DNA from 2 places in the Planococcus sp. TJ-307 genome. Region 1 is predicted to be linked to the other one. Evidence: a T-box and tRNA genes for the amino acid it is inferred to sense, from the RefSeq annotation. Region 1 holds a T-box; the other holds one or more tRNA genes.
What was found. The T-box of region 1 lies ahead of proS (proline--tRNA ligase). A T-box ahead of a tRNA ligase gene usually reads a tRNA of that ligase, here a tRNA-Pro.
Positions count from the first base shown of each region.

Region 2: it has a tRNA-Pro gene. The T-box ahead of proS (proline--tRNA ligase) is inferred to sense a tRNA for this amino acid. The anticodon was not compared.

Region 1 is NZ_JBZDOJ010000002.1:540,230-546,332, reverse strand. Features, by position in the region: gene AC4EHK_RS09070 (DUF2785 domain-containing protein) at 1-449, shown strand, start outside; gene AC4EHK_RS09065 (SDR family oxidoreductase) at 513-1,268, shown strand; gene AC4EHK_RS09060 (DUF3784 domain-containing protein) at 1,696-2,028, opposite strand; gene AC4EHK_RS09055 (glycerol dehydrogenase) at 2,212-3,303, shown strand; gene AC4EHK_RS09050 (GNAT family N-acetyltransferase) at 3,464-3,907, shown strand; T-box leader at 4,002-4,195, shown strand; gene proS (proline--tRNA ligase) at 4,249-5,679, shown strand; gene AC4EHK_RS09040 (hypothetical protein) at 5,860-6,103, shown strand, end outside.
Region 2 is NZ_JBZDOJ010000002.1:1,040,065-1,046,167, forward strand. Features, by position in the region: gene menD (2-succinyl-5-enolpyruvyl-6-hydroxy-3-cyclohexene-1-carboxylic-acid synthase) at 1-302, opposite strand, end outside; gene AC4EHK_RS11555 (isochorismate synthase) at 289-1,680, opposite strand; gene AC4EHK_RS11560 (1,4-dihydroxy-2-naphthoate polyprenyltransferase) at 1,852-2,763, shown strand; gene AC4EHK_RS11565 (DMT family transporter) at 2,884-3,849, shown strand; tRNA gene AC4EHK_RS11570 (tRNA-Glu) at 3,863-3,934, opposite strand; tRNA gene AC4EHK_RS11575 (tRNA-Ser) at 3,941-4,031, opposite strand; tRNA gene AC4EHK_RS11580 (tRNA-Asn) at 4,036-4,110, opposite strand; tRNA gene AC4EHK_RS11585 (tRNA-Ile) at 4,112-4,188, opposite strand; tRNA gene AC4EHK_RS11590 (tRNA-Gly) at 4,203-4,276, opposite strand; tRNA gene AC4EHK_RS11595 (tRNA-Phe) at 4,283-4,358, opposite strand; tRNA gene AC4EHK_RS11600 (tRNA-Asp) at 4,375-4,450, opposite strand; tRNA gene AC4EHK_RS11605 (tRNA-Met) at 4,454-4,530, opposite strand; tRNA gene AC4EHK_RS11610 (tRNA-Ser) at 4,595-4,687, opposite strand; tRNA gene AC4EHK_RS11615 (tRNA-Ile) at 4,703-4,779, opposite strand; tRNA gene AC4EHK_RS11620 (tRNA-Met) at 4,788-4,861, opposite strand; tRNA gene AC4EHK_RS11625 (tRNA-Ala) at 4,882-4,957, opposite strand; tRNA gene AC4EHK_RS11630 (tRNA-Pro) at 4,964-5,040, opposite strand; tRNA gene AC4EHK_RS11635 (tRNA-Arg) at 5,067-5,143, opposite strand; tRNA gene AC4EHK_RS11640 (tRNA-Leu) at 5,174-5,262, opposite strand; tRNA gene AC4EHK_RS11645 (tRNA-Gly) at 5,293-5,367, opposite strand; tRNA gene AC4EHK_RS11650 (tRNA-Leu) at 5,373-5,457, opposite strand; tRNA gene AC4EHK_RS11655 (tRNA-Lys) at 5,481-5,556, opposite strand; tRNA gene AC4EHK_RS11660 (tRNA-Thr) at 5,568-5,643, opposite strand; tRNA gene AC4EHK_RS11665 (tRNA-Val) at 5,659-5,734, opposite strand; rRNA gene rrf (5S ribosomal RNA) at 5,745-5,860, opposite strand; partial or broken rRNA gene AC4EHK_RS11675 (23S ribosomal RNA) at 6,001-6,103, opposite strand, start outside.

The DNA.
Region 1 (6,103 bases):
TGGTGTCCTACATAGAACAAGAAAACGATTTGAGAGGTTTTGTTTATGGAAAAGGGTGGGCACACAGTGTGGCACATGCTGCGGATGCATTTGATGAGCTTATAAAAAATAAAAACATTAAAACAGATGCGTATTCAGAAATACTAAATTCGCTTTGGAACAAAGCTTCTGTCTCTCACCATGTATATATTCATGATGAAGATGAAAGACTGCTTGTACCCATTCTTGAACTACTTAACAACGGGTTAGATCCTGTAGAGATTGAGAATTTGGCAAAAGATATTCCTTTAGAGTTAGAAAAATTAAACAAAGTGATAGAAGAAGAAAATTACTGGAAGTTGTACTCGAACTGTAAGAAATTCTTAAAAAGTTTTTACATAGTTATTGAAGATATTTCTGGTGCTTCGTCATTAAAAAAGAGTATAAGAAAATGTATTTTAGAGATGTAAAAATCAATATCTATCTATAAATTGCATTAGGTTGGAGCGTTTTCTCATAGGAGGGATTCAATCGTGACAGAACAACAAAAGCGTATCGCGGTTATAACAGGAGTTAGCAATCCAAAAGGTATTGGGGCTGCAGTCTGCCGAAAGTTGGCGTCACAGGGTGTAGATCTATTTTTCACTCACTGGAAATCAAACTTTGGTTTCCCTAACAACTTCAAATCAGAAATTACCGATATGGGTGTGCAGTGTGAGTTTATAGAGGTAGATTTGTCTGAAACAAGTGCTTACAAAACGGTTTTGTCTTCCGTGAATGAAAAGTTGGGATCACCTAACATTTTAATCAACAATGCGGCCTATTCAACCAATTCAAATTACATGGAGCTTACTGAAAAAATATTGGATGACCATTATAGTGTGAATGTCAGGACAACATCTTTGCTTTGTACAGAGTTTGCGGTGCAATTCCAAAAAAGTGAAAATAAGTTTGGAAGAATTATCAATCTAGTATCTGGGCAAGGTCTGGGTCCCATGCCCGAGGAGTTGGCTTATGCAGCAACTAAAGGGGCCATCTCAGCCTTTACGGTTTCGCTATCATCAGACCTTGCGAAATTAGGCATTACAGTCAATGCGGTTAATCCTGGGCCGACCGATACGACTTGGATGACGGATGACATTCGGCAGCATTTGCTTCCCAAATTTCCAACTGGAAGAATCGGACAACCTGAAGATGCAGCGAACATTATCGGATTTCTGGCCAGTGAAGAAGCACAATGGATCACCGGACAGATTATCAATTCAGAAGGCGGCTTTCTTAGAGGGTAGAAAATGTATACGCGGCACAGTAATAGCGGAGTTTTATTGCTAACCGTTTGAAAGAGGAACGTTATGGAGATCACAATAAACTTGCTTAACGAAAATCTATGCAAAAACAACCACTATAAATATAGCATCTCAAAAAGTGTTGAAGAAAACTGGTTTTATTCAGCAGGAAATTGGCGATGAAGAGTTTGAAATGAATGGTCAAATGAAGAAATTCATTTATTATTCTTGGGAGAAGAGAATATCGAGTTAAAAAGCATATATTACGACAATCACGATTTTTTATTGGGGTATGAAATATTAGAAGTTCCAGCAAAGGAGTTTATTTTACAGACATTTCACAGAAATCAACATCTTAAAACCGAGCAAAACAATAAAAAATGAGGGCATTCGATCGAATCATCGAATGCCCTCATTTTTTAATTTAAATTTAGGAACCACCGTTCTTTTTATATCGATTTCCCGTATTCATATAAACCAATGCAATGACGATGGTAGCGATCATCAAACCAATCCCGATGGTTAATAACCAATTTGTTTGGAGATATCCGCCTAAGAAAATAAAGGCCATTGAAAACGTAATGCAAAGCATCATTTTTCCTGTCGCTTTGCATAAAGCTACCTCATCATATTTGGCCTTTTCTTCAGCCGGCATCGTGTTATATCCTGCAATCAAAAATGCGCCTTTTCCCCGTAATAAAATAAAGCTCAAAATAAGAAACAAAATCATTACACCAAGTGGAACCAGCATTTCAATTGCCATAGTGACAAATCCTCCTTCTTAAAAAACTATAGTAATCATATCGTTTCATTTCTTATAAAGTTTCATTTTACTGCCATTTTGAAAACATACTTTGTTTGCCCAGTTAAATTCCAGGGAACGATAGTATTTAGAGCGATTAGTTGAATGGACTATAATAACAAGATTTGAAAGGAGCAATACATTATGCAAAAGAAAGTATTTATTTCACCTAAAAAATATATCCAAGGTGCTGGGGTTCTTAGCGAAATTGGCGAAGAGGTAGCAAAAATCGGGAAAGCTCCACTCGTGTTATCGGATAGCATTGTTTGGGAAATTACCGGAACTACGGTAAAAGAAAGTTTTGAAGCAGCAAATACGTCTTACATCTACGAAGAGTTTACAGGCGAAGCATCCAATACAGAGATTACTCGTCTGACTGAAGTCGGCAAGAATAAAAAAGCAGACGTAGTCATTGGCTTAGGCGGAGGCAAAACCATTGATACGGCAAAAGCTGTGGGTGATGCATTAGGAATCCCTGTAGTTGTAGCGCCGACTACTGCGTCTACAGACGCACCAACAAGTGCACTTTCTGTTATCTATTCGGATGAAGGCGTATTTGAGGGCTATAAATTCTATAACAAAAACCCGGAATTGGTGTTAATTGATTCCAAAGTAGTGGTAGGCGCACCCATCTTCTTGCTTGCTTCCGGTATGGGTGATGCGATGGCGACATTGGTTGAAGTGAGAGCTTCACAAAAACGCAATTCCAATACTATGGCTGGCGGGAAAGCAACGCTTGCAGCCATTGCGATTGCGGAAAAAGCAGAAGAAATCTTGTTTGATCAAGGGATTGCGGCATACAAAGCAGCCAAACAAAAAATTGTCACACCACAAGTGGAAGCAATTATTGAAGCAAATACTTTATTGTCAGGATTAGGCTTTGAAAATGGAGGACTCGCTGCCGCTCATGCGATTCACAACGGATTTACTGCCTTAAAAGGGGATATTCACAAATTGACCCATGGCCAGAAAGTGTCGTACGGAGTATTGACGCAGTTGGTCCTTGAAGGCTATTCTGAAAAAGAGATTATGCGTTATGCTGACTTCTTTAAAGCAATTGAATTGCCAACCACCTTAAAAGATCTTCATTTGGACGATGTTGCTTACGAAGATTTGTTGGAAATCGGCAAATTGGCAACGGTGGAAGGCGAAACCACGCACAACATGAATCCAGAACTTACACCTGAACAAATAGCAGATGCTATTTTGGCAGTAAATGCATTAACGACTGCTTAATTTTAGTTGATCAATACCCCCAATGGACTCAACAAGTCCATTGGGGGTATTTTGGTTGGGAATAAAGAAACCGTTGAATCCAAATTTTGCTCTTTCTAAACACGTTACTTTATTTTACTATATATTACAGAAGTACTAATAAAAGAAAAGAGGCAATAGCATGCAGATAGAAAGAGTCACACTGGACATGGTGGAGCGGGTTGTTCCTTTATTTGATGGATATCGGCAATTTTACGGTCAGCAAGAAGATAAACAAGCAGCACAACAGTTTTTGGAAGAACGCATTTCAAAAGAAGAGTCGATTGTTTTTATTGCATTGGTGGAAGGCGAAGCAGCTGGCTTTGTTCAGTTGTATCCAGTATTTTCTTCTGTTTCCTTGAAGAGAGCTTATATCCTCAACGATTTATATGTTGATCCACGATTTCGCCAGCAAGGCGCAGGAAAGCGGTTAATGGAGAAAAGCTTTGCTTACTGCGAAGAAAATCATGCCCGCTTTGTCGCGCTTGAAACAGCAACAGATAATGTCCAAGCCCAGAAGCTTTATGAACACATGGGCATGAGCCAAGAAGAAATGCTTCACTACTCAAAAACTTGGGAAGAGTAAGATACAACTAGTTTTGACAGAGGATCATCTAATTGGTGTTGACTTGTTTCACTATTTCAATTAATCTGTATAAAATACAAATAGCATTCCATTCGCACGTTTAAGGACTAGTAAACAAGCTGTACTTTTTCAGAGAGGATATTGCAAGCTGCGAGATATCCAATGTACATTTGTCGAACCTGCCTTTCATATTCTGTATTGAAAAATGCAGCGGTTGATGCCGTTAGCCATTTCGAGAGTAAAGCTTTGCTTTAAATAAGGGTGGTACCGCCTTCAGAGGTCCCTTAGTTTAAAGTGGGGCTTTTTTGTGTTCCAAAATATTTATTAAAAGGAGAATGGACATGGCCAAACAATTAGTTGAACAAATTACCAACATGGATCAAGACTTTGCGAAATGGTACACAGATGTTGTCACCAAAGCAGAACTGATTGACTACTCGAGCGTACGGGGCTCTATGATCATCCGCCCTTACGGATACGCCATCTGGGAAAACATCAAAGCTTCGCTTGACCAGGAAATCAAAAACACGGGCCATGAAAATGTCTACATGCCATTGCTTATACCGGAAAGCCTGCTTCAAAAGGAAAAGGATCACATAGATGGATTTGCGCCTGAAGTGGCCTGGGTCACGCACGGGGGAGATGAGCAGCTGGCAGAACGCTTGTGCATCCGACCGACTTCAGAAGTTTTGTTTGCAGAACATTATAAAAACATCATTCATTCCTATCGCGATTTGCCAAAGTTGTATAACCAGTGGTCTAACGTTGTCCGTTGGGAGAAAACGACCAGGCCGTTTTTGCGGACGCTCGAATTTCTGTGGCAAGAAGGGCATACGTGCCATGAAACAGAAGAAGAAGCTAAGGAAGAAACTCTTAGGATGCTCGATGTTTATGCCGATATTTGTGAGCGGGTGCTGGCAATTCCAGTAGTCAAAGGGCGGAAAACGGACAAAGAGAAATTTGCGGGAGCAAAGTCTACTTACACGATTGAAAGTTTGATGCACGACGGAAAAGCGCTTCAATCCGGTACTTCACATAGTTTCGGTACCGGATTTGCGGAGACATTTGGAATCGAGTTTTTAAACAGGGAAGGGAAGTTAGAGCCGGTTCACCAAACTTCATGGGGATTCACGACGAGGATTATTGGCGCGATGATTATGGTCCATGGCGACAACAAAGGATTGGTGTTGCCGCCTGCTATAGCGCCAACTCAAGTACTCGTTGTTCCAATCGCGCAGCATAAGGAAGGCGTGCTGGATGCCGCCTATGCCATTCACCAATCGCTTCAAACTTCATTGCGGGTCAAGATAGACGCGAGCGATAAAAAGCCAGGGTGGAAATTCAGCGAGTCCGAAATGAAGGGAATTCCAATTCGTTTGGAAATCGGTCCAAAAGATATTGAAAATGAGAAAGTGGTGTTGGTCCGAAGAGATACAGGAGAGAAAATTGATGTAAAAAACAAAGATATCGAAACAACAATCGACCGGCTGCTTCAGGAGATCCAGAGCTCGTTGTACGACAAAGCATTGGAACATCGCTTAGCCAAAACAACCGTTGCTGTGAATATGGAGGAGTTTAAAACGAATTTGTACCATGTCGGAGGATTTATCAAGGCGATGTGGTGCGGCGACCAAGCATGTGAAGATCAAATAAAAGAACAGACGCAGGCGACTTCACGCTGTATTCCCTTTGAGGAAAAAGGCGTTTCTGATACTTGTGTGTATTGCGGAAGAGCTGCGAAAGAATTGGTTTATTGGGCAAAAGCATACTAGAGCTATATGCTTTAGTTAGCAAAGAGGAAGAGCTTCTTAATGAAGTTTCTTCTTTTTTATTTGGATAAGGACGAAAGTGATACTCCGAAGCAAAATACCTGGGGCAATTTGCAAAAAATGAAACTATCCTCTTCCGCTTTTCGTATAAATAACCATCAAAGGTCGATGAAGAGGTGAGAAATGCAATCCAATTCGGACGCAAAAACTAATTCAATTAAACAAATTGGCATAAGAAGCGTTATGAATTTATATGGTGCGTTTCTGTTTTCGGGATTACTTCTGTCTATTTATGCACATGAAATTAAAGATGTCGGTGGATTCCTGGTGTTTCTTCTAATCAGCAGCGTGCTTTATTTTCTGTTGTGGAATCTTTATTTTAAAAGCGAACGGTGGAAAAAGATGGTTTTTATTACGTTATGCTTTA
Region 2 (6,103 bases), 500 kb from region 1:
ATCAATGGCACACGTGCATAATAGGCTTCAACGATTGCAGGAAAATAATTGGCGGCTGCAGTACCCGATGTACACAACAGCATAACTGGTCTGCCGGAAGCTTTTGCCATGCCGAGTGCAAAATAGGCGGCTGAACGTTCGTCAATCTGCCGGTAAACCGTTAGGCCTTCCTGCTTCATGCAAGCATAGGCAAGCGGTGTGGACCGGGATCCTGGACTGATGACAACATCCGACACCCCCAGTTCGACCAGCGAATGGGTAAATGCAGATACGTATTCGGTTAATGCTTTACGATTCGTCACTCCATTGACCTCCCAATGCCCGAAGCATCGGCCTGAATTTAACCCATGTCTCGTCATACTCTGATTGCGGTGTGGAATCTGCTACAATTCCGCCGCCCGCATATAAATAAGCTTTTTCGCCATCCAATAAAGCTGAACGGATCGCGACGGCGAATTCGCCGTCTCCTTTGGCATCGATCCAGCCGATAGGAGCTGCGTAATAGCCGCGATTCATCGCCTCGTATTTACGGATCATCTCCAAAGCTTCTAATTTCGGTTCCCCGCCAAGCGCCGGAGTTGGGTGAAGAACCTCTACCAAATCAAACAAAGTAGCACCTGGATTTAATACACCTTCCACTGGTGTATACAAATGCTGGATATCTCTAATTTTTAACAGCTTCGGCAATTTAGGGACAACTGTCCGGCTGCAGTTTGCTTCAAATACTTCGCCGATCATCTTCACCACGTATTGATGCTCTGCCCGATTTTTCGGGTCTTGCAGCAAAGCTTCGCCCAGTTCGATGTCTTTTTCCATGGTTTTCCCTCGAGGTGTAGAACCCGCTAAACACGTTGAGAGTGCTTTTCGGTCTTCCACTTTCACCAACCGCTCTGGAGTCGCTCCAAAGAAAAACTGTTCTTCTGCCTCCAAGCCAAACAGGAAGCTTTCAGGCTGTTCATTGGAAACTTGATAGAGTGCTGAAGCCGGAGAAAGCTTATGGTCGTATTCCAGCTTTAGCGTTCTTGCAATCACTACTTTTTCCACTTCTTCAGCCTTTATAATATCGGTTACTTTTTGAACCGAAGCCATGTATTCTTCTTTTCTCATTTCTGTTCGGCCAATCGCCCGGGGCTTATCGTATTTATCCACTTCTGATACTTGAGCCGCGTGAATTAATTTGTCGCGCTCTTTGCGCATCGCTTCAAACTCTGCAAAGCTTTCTTGCTGATCCGTGATGAGATGAATGCTGACAAAAGCCTGCTCACCTTTTAAAATCAACTGAAAAGTCGGCACTGCAAAAAAAGCCTGCGGGAACCTTGTCCATTCACTCGGCTTGTTGTTCAAAGGATCGAATGAAAAGCCTCCAAAAAGCACGGGTTGAACCGAATTTTCTTCATTGACAATTTGGCGGCACAAGCTCTCCCAGTCTTCTTTGATTTTCTCAAATCGTCCTGTTGATTCACCTGTAGAAAGAACATGCGCATGGCCAATTCCAACCAAGGTGAATGTCTTTTCCCGATTTTGCCAATACATGCGTTTTCCCGTATGTTCATCTCCCCCGGCTTCAAAAAATGCCAATGCAGACATCCGGGTAACTTCAATTGTTTCCGTATAAAAGCGGTAGCCTTCGTATTGGCTTTCCGCAGGCTGTTGGATCGATGAAGACGATTCTGAATTCACCTGAATACCTCCGTTTTAAGACAAGCGTCTCGTTTATTCCACTAACTGTTTTACTTTTTAATCTCTATCCTCTATCATACTCTTTTCTGCTAAAATCAGCACATCATTTGCTGTATTCCCTTCTATTTTGAAGTACAATAAACAGTGGAAAGAATTAAAGGAGAGATAGAAATGACACATTCACTACAAGCGGACAGCGGATGGCGCGTTTGGTGGCAGTTGACCCGCCCTCATACATTAACCGCATCCTTCGCTCCCGTTTTCTTGGGAACAATGATTGCTTTAAACCATTCCCCTATTGATTGGATTTTATTCCTGGCGATGCTTGTCGCAAGTTTGTTGATTCAGGCAGCCACCAATATGTTCAACGAATACTATGATTTCGCCAGAGGCCTGGACAATGAAAACTCTGTCGGCATCGGCGGCGCAATTGTTCGAAACGGCGTCAAACCTAAAACTGTTTTGGCTTTAGCTCTAGCATTTTACGGGATCGCCGCGGTTATCGGAATCTACATTTGCTCACAAACCAGCTGGTGGCTTTTAGTTGTTGGGGCAATTGCGATGATGATCGGCTATTTTTACACAGGCGGACCCTACCCGATTGCTTACACGCCTTTCGGTGAACTATTTTCCGGAGTGGTTATGGGTTATTTGATCGTCATCATTGCATTCTACATTCAAACCGGAATGGTGACATGGGAAGCTTCCTTGCTTGCTGTTCCAAGTACCTTATTAGTAGCTGCAATTATGTTGTCCAATAATATCCGTGACATTGTCGGAGATGAGGAAAGCGGCCGCAAAACATTGGCCATTTTGGTTAGACGGCCTGCTGCGGTCAACATTCTTATGTGGTTCTTTATCTTGGCGTACGCTTGGATTGTCATTCTTGTCGTTACAGGAATGTTGACACCCTGGGCCTTGCTGGTCTTTCTCAGTGTCTTAAAACCGATTAAAGTCGTTCAGATCTTCAAACGCTTCACTGAACCGCTCAAAGTGATGCCAGCCATGAAAGATACAGGCAAAACGAATACCTTTGTCGCATTCTTGCTCGGCATCGGATTATTGATTGATTACCTTCTATAATAATGTGTAAAAGGGATTCCACAGGGATCCCTTTTTAGTTTGAATAACACTATGATGAAATTTAAGCATGCGGTATAGTAGATAAATCATTAAAAAGTGTTTGTTTTAGGAGGCTGTCGGATGAAACCCATTATAATTGGCATTATCGCTGCTTTTTTCTTTGCCTTTACTTTTGTACTAAACGCTACAATGGAAGCCAGTGGCGGGAGTTGGATTTGGAGCGCCTCTCTTCGCTTTATCTTCATGATTCCCTTTTTGCTGGTGATTGTCCTCTTCCGAAGAAACCTGAAGCCGTTACTGCAGGAAATGAACAGAAACAAAGGAGCTTGGTTGTTATGGAGCTTTGTCGGATTCGGTTTATTTTACGCTCCCCTGTGTTTTGCTGCTGCTTACTCTCCAGGTTGGCTTATTGCAGGCACATGGCAAATTACTATTATCGCAGGTACACTTTTGGCCCCGCTATTTCTAATTACGGTACATAGCAATAAAGAGACAATTCAAATACGAGGAAAAATCCCTCTAAAAGGCTTGTTAATCTCGTTTATTATAGTGGCAGGAGTTTGTTTGATGCAGCTAGAGCACCTGGCAGCCGTATCTTCCACAACATTGTGGCTTGGTTTTATTCCAGTAGTGATCGCTGCTTTTGCATATCCGCTCGGCAATAGAAAAATGATGGATATATGTGAAGGCAGGCTGGATGCTTATCAGCGAGTTTTAGGAATGTCTTTAGCCAGCTTGCCTTTTTGGCTCTTGCTATCGCTTTATGGCGCCATTACAGTAGGCGGACCAACAGCGTCGCAAAGCTTTCAAACTTTGATCGTCGCAATCAGCTCAGGCGTTATTGCTACCGTTCTTTTCTTTAAAGCTACAGATCTGGTTAGGGGAAACATGCAAAAGCTAGGCGCCGTTGAAGCCACTCAATCGATGGAAGTTTTATTTGCTTTAGTAGGTGAAGTTCTGTTTCTATCCATTGCTTTTCCATCCGGTTTATCGTTATTTGGCATATTGCTCGTGATGCTTGGGATGATGCTTCACAGCTATATTTCCACTAAAACGAAAAAAAGCGTCATGCAATTAAATGCATGACGCTTTTTTATAATGACCCCTACGGGATTCGAACCCGTGTTACCGCCGTGAAAGGGCGGTGTCTTAACCGCTTGACCAAGGGGCCTAATACTGGCGGAGAAGGAGGGATTTGAACCCTCGCGCCGGTTGCCCGACCTACACCCTTAGCAGGGGCGCCTCTTCAGCCACTTGAGTACTTCCCCAGTATGGCTCCGAAGGTAGGACTCGAACCTACGACCATCGCATTAACAGTGCGGTGCTCTACCACTGAGCTACTTCGGAATGGTGGGCCTAAATGGACTCGAACCATCGACCTCACGCTTATCAGGCGTGCGCTCTAACCAGCTGAGCTATAGGCCCATATGTATAAATTATGGAGCGGGTGAAGGGAATCGAACCCTCATCATCAGCTTGGAAGGCTGAGGTTTTACCACTAAACTACACCCGCAAAAGATGGTGGGTCAGGACGGAATCGAACCGCCGACACTTAGAGCTTCAATCTAATGCTCTACCGACTGAGCTACTGACCCACAACTTTGAAAAAAATGGCGGTCCCGACCGGGATCGAACCGGCGATCTCCTGCGTGACAGGCAGGCATGTTAACCGCTACACCACGGGACCATTTGGTTGCGGGGGCAGGATTTGAACCTGCGACCTTTGGGTTATGAGCCCAACGAGCTACCGAACTGCTCCACCCCGCGATAATGATATAAATTGCTTCTTACACATTCTTTAATAAAAATTGTCCACACATTTTAAAAATAATGGAGGAGGAAGAGGGATTCGAACCCCCGCGGGATTTGACTCCCCTGTCGGTTTTCAAGACCGATCCCTTCAGCCAAACTTGGGTATTCCTCCGTGATAATAGATAAATGGTGGACCTTGCAGGACTCGAACCTGCGACCGGACGGTTATGAGCCGTCTGCTCTAACCAACTGAGCTAAAGGTCCTAAAAAAGTGGCGGCAGAGGGGATCGAACCCCCGACCTTACGGGTATGAACCGTACGCTCTAGCCAGCTGAGCTACGCCGCCAGGATCTTTATTAATATAGTTGGTGGAGCCTAGCGGGATCGAACCGCTGACCTCCTGCGTGCAAGGCAGGCGCTCTCCCAGCTGAGCTAAGGCCCCATTGTTTGGTCGGGAAGACAGGATTCGAACCTGCGACCCCTTGGTCCCAAACCAAGTGCTCTACCAAGCTGAGCTACTTCCCGAACTTGAATTGCTGAGGGTAAAAATATGGCGCGCCCGAGAGGACTCGAACCTCTAACCGCTTGATTCGTAGTCAAGTACTCTATCCAATTGAGCTACGGGCGCTTGAAATCTATTCATTTGGTTTTGCATAAATGGTGCCGAGGACCGGAATCGAACCGGTACGGTAGTCACCTACCGCAGGATTTTAAGTCCTGTGCGTCTGCCAGTTCCGCCACCCCGGCAAGGGGTCGGTATCATGTGCAAAAAAAATATGGAGCGGAAGACGAGGTTCGAACTCGCGACCTCCACCTTGGCAAGGTGGCGTTCTACCACTGAACTACTTCCGCAAAAATGGTGCGGGTGAAGGGAGTCGAACCCCCACGCCCGAAGGCGCTAGATCCTAAGTCTAGTGCGTCTGCCAGTTCCGCCACACCCGCGTGGCAATTATGCAATTAAAAAATGGTGAGCCATGAAGGATTCGAACCTTCGACCCTCTGATTAAAAGTCAGATGCTCTACCAGCTGAGCTAATGGCTCGTTTACATGAGTGGTGCCGGAGAAAGGACTTGAACCCTCAACCTACTGATTACAAGTCAGTTGCTCTACCAGTTGAGCTACTCCGGCGAAAGAGTGAAAAAATGGTGGAGGATGACGGGATCGAACCGCCGACCCTCTGCTTGTAAGGCAGATGCTCTCCCAGCTGAGCTAATCCTCCGATAAGTATTGCCCAGCGACGTCCTACTCTCACAGGGGGAGACCCCCAACTACCATCGGCGCAAAAGAGCTTAACTGCCGTGTTCGGGATGGGAACGGGTGTGGCCTCTTTGCCATCATCACTGGACTATTTGGTTTTGAAAGACAAGATTGATTATACCAATCTCACAGGTTTTTACAAGCTTTTTTTACAAAAAACTATTCCTTATTCTTTCAAAACTGGATACCCGACATTGAGCATTGGTGAAGCGTTCACGATACAATAGTTTGGTTAAGTCCTCGATCGATTAGTATTCGTCAGCTGCACGTGTCGCCACGCTTCCACCTCGAACCTATCTACCTCATCGTCTTTGAGGGATCTTACTTGCTT